DNA from 3 places in the Vibrio sp. 03_296 genome. Region 2 is predicted to be linked to each of the others. Evidence: predicted binding sites of a transcription regulator. Region 2 holds the regulator's gene; each other region holds the start of a gene.
The links. The regulator PurR, encoded in region 2, represses purine synthesis genes. The targets are predictions, from matches to a motif close to TNANGNAAACGTTTNCNTNA.
Positions count from the first base shown of each region.

Region 1: purL (phosphoribosylformylglycinamidine synthase) is a predicted target of PurR. The motif match lies at 3,511-3,530, and genes of this name have one in related genera.
Region 3: folD (bifunctional methylenetetrahydrofolate dehydrogenase/methenyltetrahydrofolate cyclohydrolase FolD) is a predicted target of PurR. The motif match lies at 3,119-3,138, and genes of this name have one in related genera.

Region 1 is NZ_NPKW01000029.1:62,973-67,492, forward strand. Features, by position in the region: gene purL (phosphoribosylformylglycinamidine synthase) at 1-3,369, opposite strand, end outside; gene mltF (membrane-bound lytic murein transglycosylase MltF) at 3,667-4,520, shown strand, end outside.
Region 2 is NZ_NPKW01000157.1:27,340-31,859, forward strand. Features, by position in the region: gene CIK04_RS21600 (alpha/beta fold hydrolase) at 219-1,013, shown strand; gene CIK04_RS21605 (DUF2007 domain-containing protein) at 1,059-1,367, opposite strand; gene CIK04_RS21610 (TVP38/TMEM64 family protein) at 1,381-2,058, opposite strand; gene CIK04_RS21615 (TfoX/Sxy family DNA transformation protein) at 2,183-2,776, opposite strand; cyclic di-GMP riboswitch class I at 2,892-2,980, opposite strand; gene purR (HTH-type transcriptional repressor PurR) at 3,178-4,182, opposite strand; gene torD (molecular chaperone TorD) at 4,493-4,520, opposite strand, start outside.
Region 3 is NZ_NPKW01000149.1:64,335-68,854, reverse strand. Features, by position in the region: gene CIK04_RS20930 (hypothetical protein) at 1-102, opposite strand, end outside; gene CIK04_RS20925 (ChaN family lipoprotein) at 239-1,165, opposite strand; gene rlmA (23S rRNA (guanine(745)-N(1))-methyltransferase) at 1,260-2,084, opposite strand; gene folD (bifunctional methylenetetrahydrofolate dehydrogenase/methenyltetrahydrofolate cyclohydrolase FolD) at 2,193-3,050, opposite strand; tRNA gene CIK04_RS20910 (tRNA-Arg) at 3,253-3,329, shown strand; gene CIK04_RS20905 (magnesium transporter) at 3,903-4,520, shown strand, end outside.

The sequences.
Region 1 (4,520 bases), on a different contig from region 2:
TTGGAACTGCTCACGTGCTTGCGCATTAAAGAGCACAGATTTCGCCCAACCTTCACCCGCACCTAATACGTCACCGTACGAGAAACCGCCACAAGCCACTAGACCATGGAACTCATCCAGCACCGCTTGACCCGTTAGAATGTCACTCATGTGAATGTCGGTGGCTTCAAAGCCTGCGCGATCGAAGGCTGCGGCCATTTCAACATGAGAGTTAACCCCCTGCTCACGCAGGATCGCCATCTTCGGTTTCGCACCTTTCGCGATATACGGAGCTGCGATATCTTCGTTAACATCGTAGCTGAGCGACACATTCAGACCTGGATCTGAGTTGTCTTTCTTCGCGGCAAACTCTTGGTTTGCACACGCAGGGTTGTCACGCAGTGCCTGCATCTTATGCGTTGTTTCCGCCCAGATAACACGCAAATCAGTGCGTGAACGTTCCAGTACCACAGCATCACCAGAGCGAATCACAAAGTTGTCTGAAGCGTCAACCGCACCAATCACGTGTGAACACGCTTCTAGACCATTGGCCGCCAACGTCGACAGCACAGAATCCAATTCATCGTTCTTAACTTGAACAACTGCACCGAGCTCTTCGTTAAATAGCGCCGCCAGAACATCGTCACCCAACGCAGCGATATTCGCGTTGACACCACAGTGACCTGCAAAGGCCATCTCTGCAAGTGTCACCAATAGGCCGCCATCACCTTTATCGTGGTACGCAAGCAATTTGTCTTGGCGAACCAGAGCTTGCATCGCATCGAAGAAGCCTTTCAATTGTTCCGCGTTGTCGACGTCAGCCGGTTTGTCACCCAATTGCTTGTAAACCTGAGCCAGCGCCGTAGCACCTAAGCGGTTCTTACCGTTGCCAAGGTCAACAAGAACCAGTGAGGTCTCGCCTTTGTCGGTACGCAACTGAGGAGTAATGGTTTTACGTACATCTTCAACACGAGCAAACGCGGTGATGATCAGAGACAGTGGAGAAGTTACTTCTTTCTCTTCACCGTTCTCATTCCACTTGGTCTTCATTGACATTGAGTCTTTACCAACAGGGATAGTAAGACCCAATGCAGGGCACAGTTCTTCACCCACCGCTTTCACCGCTTCGTAAAGACCCGCGTCTTCACCTGGGTGGCCTGCAGGTGACATCCAGTTTGCTGACAGCTTAATGCGCTTGATATCGCCGATGTCAGTCGCTGCGATGTTAGTGAGAGACTCACCAACGGCTAGACGTGCTGACGCGCCAAAGTCAAGCAGCGCAACAGGTGTACGTTCACCCATAGACATCGCTTCACCGTGGTACGTATCGTAACTGGCTGCTGTGACCGCACAGTTTGCGACTGGCACCTGCCACGGACCGACCATTTGGTCGCGTGCCACTAAGCCTGTAACGGTACGGTCACCAATGGTGATCAGGAAGGTTTTTTCAGCCACAGTTGGAAGACGAAGTACGCGATCCACCGCTTCGTTAAGTTCGATGCCATCACGCGTCATCGCTGGGCTGTCTACTTTGAGTGTGGTTGCTTCACGATGCATCTTTGGTGGCTTGCCAAGCAGAATGTCCATTGGCATATCAATCGGCGTATTGTCGAAGTGCGCATCTTCCAGCGTGAGGTGACGCTCTTCCGTTGCCACACCGACCACAGCGTATGGCGCACGCTCACGTTTACAGATTGCATCAAATGCCGCCATGTTTTCTGGTGCGACCGCGAGTACATAACGCTCTTGAGATTCGTTACACCAGATTTCCAATGGGCTCATTCCCGGCTCATCGTTTGGTACATCACGCAGCTGGAACTTACCGCCACGCTCACCATCATTGACCAACTCTGGTAACGCGTTTGAAATACCACCCGCACCAACGTCGTGAATAAACGCGATTGGGTTGTTATCGCCAAGCTGCCAACAGCGATCGATCACTTCCTGACAGCGACGCTCCATCTCTGGGTTTTCACGTTGTACCGAAGCAAAATCCAGATCTTCGGCCGACTGACCTGACGCCATAGACGACGCAGCGCCACCACCCAGACCAATGTTCATCGCAGGGCCGCCAAGAACAATCAAACTTGCGCCGACAGGGATCTCTTTCTTCTGTACGTGCTCGTCACGAATGTTACCCATACCACCAGCAATCATGATTGGCTTGTGGTAGCCACGCACTTCTTCACCTGCGTGTGACGTCACTTTCTCTTCGTAAGTACGGAAGTAACCAAGGAGGTTTGGACGACCAAATTCGTTGTTGAATGCCGCACCACCGAGAGGGCCTTCTAGCATGATGTCAAGGGCGTTGACGATACGACCCGGCTTACCAAAATCGGTTTCCCATGGCTGTTCAAAGCCAGGAATACGTAAGTTCGAGGTGGTAAAACCAACCAGACCCGCTTTTGGCTTGCCGCCAATACCGGTTGCGCCTTCGTCACGAATTTCACCACCAGAACCGGTGGAAGCACCTGGCCATGGTGAGATTGCGGTTGGGTGGTTGTGCGTCTCTACCTTCATCAAGATGTGCGCATCTTCGTGATGGTAGTTGTATTGACGCGTTTCTGGATCAGGGAAGAAACGACCGACTTTTGAACCCGTCATTACCGCTGCGTTATCTTTGTAAGCAGACAGCACGTGATCTGGCGTTGTTTCAAAGGTATTTTTGATCATCTTAAACAGCGATTTTGGCTGTTCCACACCATCGATCGTCCAATCGGCGTTAAAGATCTTGTGACGACAATGCTCAGAGTTAGCCTGAGCAAACATCATAAGTTCGATGTCATTTGGATTACGGCCAAGCTTAGTAAAGTTCTCCACCAAGTAATCAATTTCATCTTCTGCCAGCGCTAGGCCAAGTGAAACGTTTGCTTCTTCAAGCGCGAGACGACCTCCAGAAAGGATATCCACCTGAGTCATTGGTGCAGGCTGTGCAACGCTGAACAATGCCGCTGCTGCTTCTAAATCACCAAATACTGCTTCCATCATGCGGTCATGAATAATGCTTTTTACGATGTCGATTTGTGCGCTAGAAAGCTCTGATGACGACTCAACGTAGTACGCCGCGCCGCGCTCTAAACGCTTCACCGCGTTAAGACCACAGTTTTGTGCAATGTCTGTCGCTTTTGATGACCAAGGAGAGATGGTGCCAGGACGAGGAGTGACCAGCAATAAGAGACCTTGAGGCTCGTGCTCTTCGATAGTTGGGCCGTAAGTAAGAAGTTTCTCTAACTTTTCTAGCGCTTCTGCGTCTAACTCAGAGGTCAGATCCGCAAAGTGCATGAACTCGGCATAAATGCCCGTTACAGGCAGATCTTGTTCACGACAAAGTTCCAGTAGTTTATTAACTCGAAACTCAGAAAGAGCTGGGGAGCCACGCAAAATTCTCATGTGCTTAGGTCTCTTATGCAATTGATTAAGGTGATATTGGAATAAATTCAGTGGGTTATACTGTTTTACTTCGAACTTATGCCGATTGCACCTCTCTGTTGCGGGCGCATTATATAGCAATTGTTTTTGTGATGTAACACCAAAAGCAACCGTTTGCGTCACTTTTTTTGTCAAATTTGAAATACAACCAAAATGTCGTCACTAAGAAAAGGTGTACAATTTTGCCTATCGCTTTTTCTTTGCCTACCTTGCCCGCTTTGATATAAAGAGACGAATCGATTTTTGAGAGCAGACTTGATGCCAATATTTAATCTTCACCAACTACGTAACTTTCTGTTTATTATCGCGACAACGCTGTTTTTATCAGCGTGTCAGATTGAATCAAAGCCCACTAGCGAACTTGATCAGATCAAACAGAGAGGTGTACTCCGTGTCGGTACTCTCAATAATCAACTCTCTTATTACATCGGTCCTGATGGACAAACCGGTTTAGATTACGAACTCGCTCGTCAGTTTGCCGATGAACTTGGCGTCAAACTTGAAGTGAAAGTGGCTTTTCGCCAAGCCGAGTTGTTCCCCATGCTCAAACGCGGAGACATCGACCTGATCGCCACTGGCCTCAACCAGACCCCAAGAGCGATTAAACAATTTCGCCCCGGGCCAAGTTATTATTACGTCAGTCAAGTCGTGGTGTACAAAAATGGTGCCCTACGCCCACGTAACTTAAAACAGTTAGTCGAATACCAAAACGCCAAAACCACCTCAGAAGATGAAGACGAAACCAGTAACAATGCGGCTGCCAACACTCTGCAAGTGGTGAAACAATCACAAAATGTGACGTTGTTGAAATCGCTACAAAACGATTACCCAGAGCTGCAATTTACCACCGTCTCTGATGCCGATAATTACGATTTGCTTCGCCGCGTCTCAACTGGGGAGCTGAGATTTGCCATCAGCGATTCTATCGAATTATCACTGGCTCAACGTCTCTACCCCGATTTAGCCACCGCATTTGAAGTCACCGAAGACCAACCTGTTTCTTGGTTTGTTCGCCGTTCACCGGATGAATCTTTGTATGCGCTGATGATTGAGTTTTTCGGCAACATTAGTCAATCTGGCGAACTTGCACGCCTAGAAGAAAAATACATTGG
Region 2 (4,520 bases):
TTATGGTGCCTTTTTACGTTTTTTAACCGAACTCAAATAGAATTTGAATTGATATGTGGTAGGATTCTTGCCTCCCATTCTTACTATGGTGATTCATTGACTATCCTTGTGGCGGAAGTCCCCATTTCGATTGGATTGCTATTTGATACATCACCATTGCAAGTGGGTTAGCTATACTGTTTAAACCTTTTAGTTTTCTCTTTTTTTGGCGTTGTTTTATGGCTCAAGCGTTACTATTTCACAAAACTTATCTCCATCCTACCAGCCAAGAGTGGGTGGTTTTTGTGCATGGTGCGGGTGGCAGTTCGTCCATCTGGTTTAAGCAAATTAAAGCGTACAAGCAGCATTTCAATCTGTTATTGGTTGACTTACGTGGGCACGGTAAATCCAATCAACTATTAAAAGAATTGATCAGTAACCGCTATACCTTTGGGGCGGTGACGCAAGATATCCTCAAGGTGCTTGATCATCTTAAAATTCACTCCGCGCATTTCGTTGGGATGTCTCTAGGGACGATCATTGTCCGAAATCTAGCGGAACTGGCGGGGGAAAGGGTTAAATCCATGGTGCTTGGTGGTGCGGTAACGCGTCTCGATGCGCGTTCTCGTATCTTGGTCTCTCTAGGTAACTTTGGCAAGCATGTGCTGCCCTATATGTGGTTGTACAAGCTGTTTGCCTACATTGTGATGCCGCAAAAAAATCAGCAGGAATCACGTCATCTCTTTATCCGTGAAGCGAAGAAGCTGTGTCAAAAAGAGTTTAAGCGCTGGTTTATACTCGCGGCAGAGGTCAATCCACTGATGCGTTATTTCAAAGAGCGTGAATTGCCGATCCCAACGCTATATTTGATGGGAGAGCGTGATTATATGTTTATTAAACCCGTCAAAGAGATGGTTGCTGCTCACACCCAGAGTGAGTTGCTAGAGATAAAAAACTGTGGCCATGTGTGCAATGTGGAAAAGCCCGACGAGTTTAACCAGCATTCGATCGATTTTATCCAACGCCAAATCTAATAAAACATGAGGAAGGCTAGTGCCTTCCTCTGTCAATTGCGCTCATTACTCAAGTACTTGCCCACAATGCCAGCAAGCTCCAAATTGACCTTCTATTTCTTCTCCGCACTGTGGGCATAGCCAATTTTGATGCGCTACTTGCTGCTCACGATAGCTGGCTAATATCGCTTTAGCAAAATCGACTTTCTCAGGTTCCAATAGCCAAATGTATGGATTGGTATCCTCAGTTGCTGGTAACTCACCTCTCAAGCCAAATAAACCCTCACCTCGAACCTCACATTGTACCGCTTCATTCATCAGTAATTGGCACACGATATGCGCTTCTATAGGCGTGTTGGCGGTGAATATCTTCATAAGTGAATTCCTTTTATGAAGAGAGTTGAGGTCTAAATTTACTCATGATCCATTTTACAGCGATAGGAAAGACACCCAATAACGCAAATGAGGCTAATACTGTCGGTGAAAGTATCCCCGACAACGAGTTGATGTCGGCCAATTGTGTCCCCGCATTTAGGTAGACAGCCGTACCAGGTAGCATGCCTATCTGGCTAGTAAGATAGTAACGACCAATGGAAATTGGTGTTAAACCCATTAGCAAATTAATCAGGAAAAATGGGAAGACAGGGATCAAGCGTAATGAAAATAGATAAAAGGCGCCATCCTTTTCAACGCCTTGGTTGATCGCGCTAAGTTTGTCTCCAAAACGTGCCTGCACCCAATCTTTTAGCAGGTAGCGACTACTCAAAAATGCGATGGTTGCCCCAATGGTGCTGGCAAACGAGACAAGAAGTAGGCTATACCAAAAACCAAACAGAGCAGCGCCTAATAGCGTGACGACGGTAGCTCCAGGAACTGAAAAGGCGGTAAGACCAACGTAAATGACAAAATAGCTTATTGAAGCAAACAGAAATTTTTCTTCAATAAAACTGTTCAGGGCAAGTTGTTGTGCTTTAGCGTTGTCGAGTGTGAGGTATTGACTAAAATTAACCGCCAATAAAATAATGGTCGCGATAAGCAAGATTCCGAATACGAGTTTTTTGTTCATTCAATTTTTCTCCAGATAGCTTGGTTATCAGACCTGATTGAGACAGAAAATCTTTCAAACGATATAAAAAAACCACATCATTTTGATGTGGTTTTAATCTATAAGAAATAATAAACGTGCTTGCCTACAAAGACAATTTATTCACTAATTCGTCTCGACGTTGCTGAGGAATCACACTCCAGTGCGTACCATTGATGGCTCCCTCTAACGCCCAAAGCAGCTCTAAGCTCACGGCACCACTGTGGGTGTTTTTAATCGCTTCGTACGCACGAACCGCGCCTTGAGACTCCAACTGCTCGACTGTTTCAATTCCCGCCTTTTTAAGCATTCGTTCGGTGGCTAAACGCAGGTTAGGTAGGTCTTTTAATCGTTCAGGTTTTGCTGTTGCTTGCAGTTGTTTATCATTATTAGCACTGGCCAATGCACGTTTGGCTAAAGCGAGTAGTGCATTTTGGTCTTGCCATAGCGCGTCTGAAATCGCGTAGTACTTAGTGACAACAGGAAACCCACGCTTAGTATAAACGTATGGTTTGAGCCCTTGCTTTTCAAAAAGTAATGTTGATTTTTGATCTGCGCGAATATGAAGCTGGTCTTTCACCACAAGTGCGAACATGGTCTCATCTGCAAAAAGGCCGAATCCGCCAAACATTGAGCGAGATTTTATCGCACCAAGTTGCTCAAAAAGCTTCATTGAATCTTTGAGTATCGGTTTATCCATGATGTGTTATCTCGGTGTAATTACTATTACGCCACCAAATCAGGTCCGAGAGATTAGCAAACCAATGCAAATACAATGTCATTAATGGGTAAACTTGTTGTTATGCATTTTTGCCATCGGTAACCCCGCTACCTACCAAAAAACGTCTGGTTTAGGCCGGAGGCTTTGCGTCCCACTTTTTCAAATGGTTTGCCCTGTGCGTGACACTAGAAGGATACGATTTCTATTGGAGTAACATCACATTTTCAAATAAAAAATGTGACATTGGTTCAGATAATAGTTGCAGTTAAGTGAATGAATGCTCGTTTTTAAGAACTTAACAGAATTTGACTTAACAAATCACTTACTAAGAATGAAAAAAAAAGCATCCAGATTTGGATGCTTTAGAATATTAGTCTTAACTAATTGATTTTTTTAACGGTATCACGAACCACTAACTCGGGATGCATTTCAAACACGCGTTTGTCATGCTCTTTGTCCTTAATACGTTCGAGAAGGATCTCAAATGCATTTTTACCAACACGGCGTTTTGGCTGGTGGATGGTTGTTAGCGGTGGTGAGAAGTATTCCGCCAACTCAATATTATCGTAGCCGATCACAGAGATGTCTTCAGGAATGCGAAGGCCTGACTGTTGAAGGCGGCTCATCAAACCCAGTGCCATGGTGTCGTTGAAGCAGAAGACCGCCGTTGGGCGATCTTGCCACGACGCGATCTTGTCAGCAGCCATCACAGCCGTATCACATTCAAAGTTTCCTTCAAGGATCCACTCGTTGTTAACGGCAATATTAGCTTCCTTCATCGCGCGTTTAAAGCCTTGGATGCGCTCTTGGCACGCGGCTTTTTCAAAGTGACCACTTAAACACGCAATTTTTGTATGACCATTTTCAATCAAGTACTTAGTGGCCAAGTAGCCACCTTCCTCTGAGTTATCGATAATTTTATCGGCTTGTGAGCTGATTGGACCCCAGTCCATAATCACTTTAGGAATATCTGCATGCTTATCAAGCATTTCGCGTAGTTCTTCAGTGAGGTCTGAACACATCACCAAAATGCCATCTACGCGTTTTTCCGCAAGCATACGAATGTAATCACGTTGCTTCTCGTAGATACCGCCCGTATTACAAAGAATTAGCGTATAACCTTGGCGGTAACAGTAGCTTTCTACGCCATCAATCACTTCAGAAAAGAACAAATTGGTAGATTGAGTGACCAGCATACCAATAGTACGAGTGGTGTTGCACTTTAGGCTACGCGCTACTGCGCTAGGCGCGTAGTTGAGCTCGTCAACCGCTTTCATGACTTTTTCTTGAGTGGCTTCTGCAACAAAACGCGTTTTGTTGATTACGTGCGACACTGTGGTCGTGGATACTCCAGCGAGACGCGCGACATCTTTAATTGTGGCCATAGGTATTGTCCTGTCTAAGGTTGCATTTTGAATCTACGATTCTTTGTTGCAACACAGTTTGCTACCTTTCTCCGAATTCGCTTTGTAAGGAAGACACACTAGAAAAGCAGCAGCTTAGCTTTAAATAAACACAAAAACCGCTGTATTTCAGCGGTTTGCATTAAAATCATATTTTATCGATTGCGGTCTCAATTTTAGACTGAGACGGCAAGAGTGGCAACCTACTCAAACAGCGAAATGTGTATCCGTGTTCACACTTTAGTGGTTAAAGTGTAACCGAGTGTTTGCTCTATTGATAAGGGCGTAATTATTATCCAACTAAATAGTCGCTGTCCAGC
Region 3 (4,520 bases), on a different contig from region 2:
CTGCAGCGGAGCAGGGGCACTTTCCTTTGCCGCATTTGGGTTAGCTGTCTGTTTCTGTGCTGAAGCGTATGCCTCGACAGGTCTTGAACCGACTGGATTCATAACCATCTCCTAAGCGAATCCTAAATACTCTATCGGCGGCGTTGGAGAAAACTTGTGCAAAAAAAAGCCTGTTTTGCCGCTTTTTTAATCAAGCAAAAAACAGGCCTAAGTGAGATGGGAGTTGGAAATAATCGCGCTATTTGCAGGTCAGATCGTCATTACGTTTTTTTAAATCCTGAAACGCCTTCATTTGATTGCTTTTTTGCACATAACGTACCGGCGGTTCCAGAACCAGCAACTGGTAATCGCTGCCTTGCTCATCGATGGTTGATACCGGAGAGATCACCACAACCTTTAAGGAAGGATCACGACGCAGAATCGAGTGAGCGGTGCCTAAGCCCTGCTCAATATGAAATTTTCCTGCGACATGGATAACTTGCGTGTTGGGTTTTTGCTGATGGTAGTTGACGATAGATTCCGCCATGGTTTCGTCCCAAGTCACTTGTGCAGCAAACTGTTTTTCGGTTTGCTCTGGTTTGCCGTGGTGCATCGACGCCATGAACTTGCTTTTGTATTCGCTTTCACCGGTGTTGATCTCACTCGCCAAAAAGCCACGCTCTTCTTGGGTTAGCTTATCGAGGTAAGCCAAACCTTGGCGGCCAATGCAACGTACGGTGCTTTTCGGTGCATTCGCGGCAATCACATCCATCTGTTTGGATTTGGCCAGTTCAATCAAAGGTCGGTAATCACTTTCGTAGTTTGGCCACGCATTGCCTTGTTGGATAAGCACTTGCTCACCAATCTCACCCGCCAAATATTGATTCACGATGGTTTGTTTATCGCGGGTAAATTGTTCCATAGACAGAGCGACGCGGTGTTGCGCGCTGAGCGTTTTAAGCAGGTCGGTTTGGAAGCGATGAACACCCGAATGCGTGTGCCATTCGCCAATTAAAATGACATCCGCATCTTGAACCGATTGAGGTAATTGCTGCAGTGAAAGGGCAGTGCCTTCTGGCGAGTAAAGCTGATAGTCGTAGAAGCTTAGGGGAGCGCTTGTGAGCGCTTGGCTAGCGCAGCCGCTCAGCATCATTGACGCCAGAAGAAGAGAAATAGTTGATCGCATAATACTGCCTCCATTAAAAACGTCGCAGAGTGTAATGGAGGCGGTCTAGAACTTCAATAATAATGAGAATAATTCTCTTTATTGATTTGTCTGGTTATTTTGCCGTTTTGCGGTAAACGCGCAACATGAAATCGGCCTCACACTGGAACAGTGTAGCGGACTTTAGCTCGTCACGAAGAGCATCGCTGGCTTTCCAAGCAAATGGGGTCATTTGCAGTAAATCAAACGCATCTTGGCCTGCTAAGTCCATTACGTAATTGAGTTTCTCTTGGTGTTCTAGCGTAAATCCATCAATTTGCTCTGGCTCTTCGCTATGCAGTTTGAGCTCGGTGTAAATCTTCTCTTTCAATTGCAGCAAGTGGCGGCCTGCAGGCGTCACGGTGATCACAACGCCATTCTCAGCAATGCATCGCGCCAGCTCTTCGGCTTTACATGGTGCGTAGATGCGTAAGATGCCGTCCAACGCTTCGTCTGCAAAAGGAAGTCGATGGCTTGAAGCGACACAAAACTTAACGTTAGGGTAGCGTTTTGCCGCGAAACGAACAGCGATTTTGGAAATGTCCAAGCCAAACGTTTTGGCTTCTGGGTGCTGCGCGACCAAGGTTTTAGCGACTTCATCGGTGTAGTAACCTTCACCACAACCAATATCAAGTAGGCGGTGCGGCGTACCTTGCAGGTATTGGCGGCAAAGTTGCGCCACTTTTTGACGCATTGGGTCGTAATGGTCGCCTTCGAGGAAGCGGCGGCGAGCCTGCATCATCTCTTTGTTGTCACCAGGATCTTTCGAACGTTTGTGATGAGCAGGCATCAAGTTAACGTAACCTTCTTTGGCTAGGTCAAATTGATGATTGTTGGAACATTTGAACGTGCGCTCTGCTTGCTCTAACGCAAGGTGACACAAGGGGCATTGATACGCCATGAAGACCTCAAAAAGGGGCGATGAAACAGGCGGCAAAGTCTAACAGGAACCGCCTGTTTTAACCAGTTTGAGTCTCGGCAGGTCATGATATTCCCCGCCGAAGAGGAGTTATTTGGTGTGGTATTGCTCGCAAGCAAGCATGGTGTTTTCGATGAGGCTGGCCACCGTCATTGGGCCAACACCTCCGGGTACTGGAGTAATGAAGCTGGCGCGTTCACGAGCCTTATTATATTCCACATCACCAATCAGCTTACCCGATTCAAGGCGGTTGATGCCGACATCGACCACGATCGCGCCTTCTTTAACCCATTCACCAGGAATAAAATTCGGCTTACCGACCGCAACCACCAGCACATCAGCTTGGCGAACATGACCTTCAAGATCTTTAGTGAAGCGGTGACAGGTGGTTGTGGTACAACCTGCCAGCAGAAGTTCGAGTGTCATTGGGCGGCCAACAATGTTTGATGCACCCACGATCACCGCATGCTTACCACGTAGTGCGATGTTGTAACGCTCAAGCAGCGTAATAATGCCTTTTGGTGTACAAGAACGCAGTTTAGGGATGCGTTGCGCTAAGCGGCCAACGTTGTATGGGTGGAAACCATCCACATCTTTCTCTGGATGAATGCTTTCTAGAACGTGCGTGCTGTCGATCCCCGCTGGAAGAGGAAGTTGAACCAGAATACCGTCGATTTCAGCATCATTATTGAGCTCATCGATCAGCGCCAGGAGTTCTTCTTCTGAAGTAGAAGCGGGAAGATCAAACGATTTAGAGACAAAGCCCACTTCTTCACACGCGCGACGCTTGCTGCCAACGTAAACTTGAGACGCTGGATCTTCGCCAACCAACACAACGGCTAAGCCAGGCGCACGTAATCCCGCAGCTACACGAGCTTTTACGCGAGCAGCGACTTCGGATCGAACAGTTTGGGAAATGAGAGTTCCATCGATATTTTGAGCAGTCATGACTTTCCTTAAGAATACGAATGGCAAAAACTTGGCGCGTATTGTCGCAAATCATCAAATAAATATCTATACGCAAACGTTTGCTTTGGGGCGTTTTTAAGCATATTTAATGTGGGCGCCCTTTTTTTAGCCATTTGATTCAGTTTGTTAAGAAAACCCGTTGATTTACCAAAATGAACTCGTATAATCCTGTCCCTGTAGCGCGCCCTTAGCTCAGCTGGATAGAGCACGTCCCTTCTAAGGATGTGGTCGTAGGTTCGAATCCTACAGGGCGTGCCATTTATTCTAAGGCCTCAACATCTCATGGTGCTGGGGCTTTTTCATTTTGGTCATTTTTCCCTTTATTTGGATTGTCCGGGCTTTGTTAGCAATGTCACGATGGTGTCAAAGCGGCCTGCTCATCTTGACTTTGCTGCGTCCAAAAAATAGCATGCCGCTCGTTTTTAAAGCGCGATGGGCAGCACTCATCGTTTCCTTTTCATTTATTGAGGTACAACAGAAACCTATGGACTCGTCGAGTAGTCGAATATCACAAAATGGTTTTTTCGAGCCTTCGAAAATGCCAACGGTTTTCTGCTAGCCTGCCAATCTACATTGTTAGCTTGTGCTGGGTAGTCGATACCCATTGGCATAAGCGAATACTGCTTTTCCTCGTTAATACCATCTCTCTATTGATATATGCCTTCGGCCGTTTGCTGCGGGAACGATATGCTTATTGATTTTTCCTAGATGCTTTGTCGCGTCTAGAACAATAAGCGACGACATGTCATGCGTACAACTTTTCGTCCGATGAAAGGGCGGAGGTGACTGCGTGGGTTTCTTTGTCCTGAGCGACACTCAGGAGAGATAACCATGACTCTATTACAGACACAAAAAATCGATAACGCGAACGCACAAAACGTTGGTGGCGGCCACGCTGTGCACATCGATACTCACACTAACTTGAAAGATGCGTCTATTTCGATGATGTATCGCAAACGCGTTTTCTGGTTGGTACTGCTGGTTTTCGGCAACGTTTTTTCAGGCGCTGGGATTGCTTATTTTGAAGAGATCATCCAAAGCCATGTGGCACTCGTGTTTTTCTTACCCTTACTTATCGACAGTGGCGGTAATGCGGGTTCGCAATCGGCCACGTTAATGGTACGCGCGCTAGCAACAGGAGAAGTGATGGCGAAAGATTGGGCGAAAATGCTCAGTAAAGAGCTTTGCATTGCCGCTCTTCTTGGTATCACTATGGCTGGTGCGGTGTCACTGCTGGGTTTTGTGAGAGGGGGGTATCACATCGCGCTTGTGGTGGCGATCACCATGCAGATTGTGGTGATTGTTGGTTCCGTGGTGGGCATGTTGCTGCCGTTTCTGCTCAGCAAACTTCGATTTGATCCAGCCTCTGCGAGTGCCCCATTAATCACGACCATTGCAGATGCCATTGGGGTGATGATCTATTTCTCTGTGGCAAGCATGTTGTTGGAT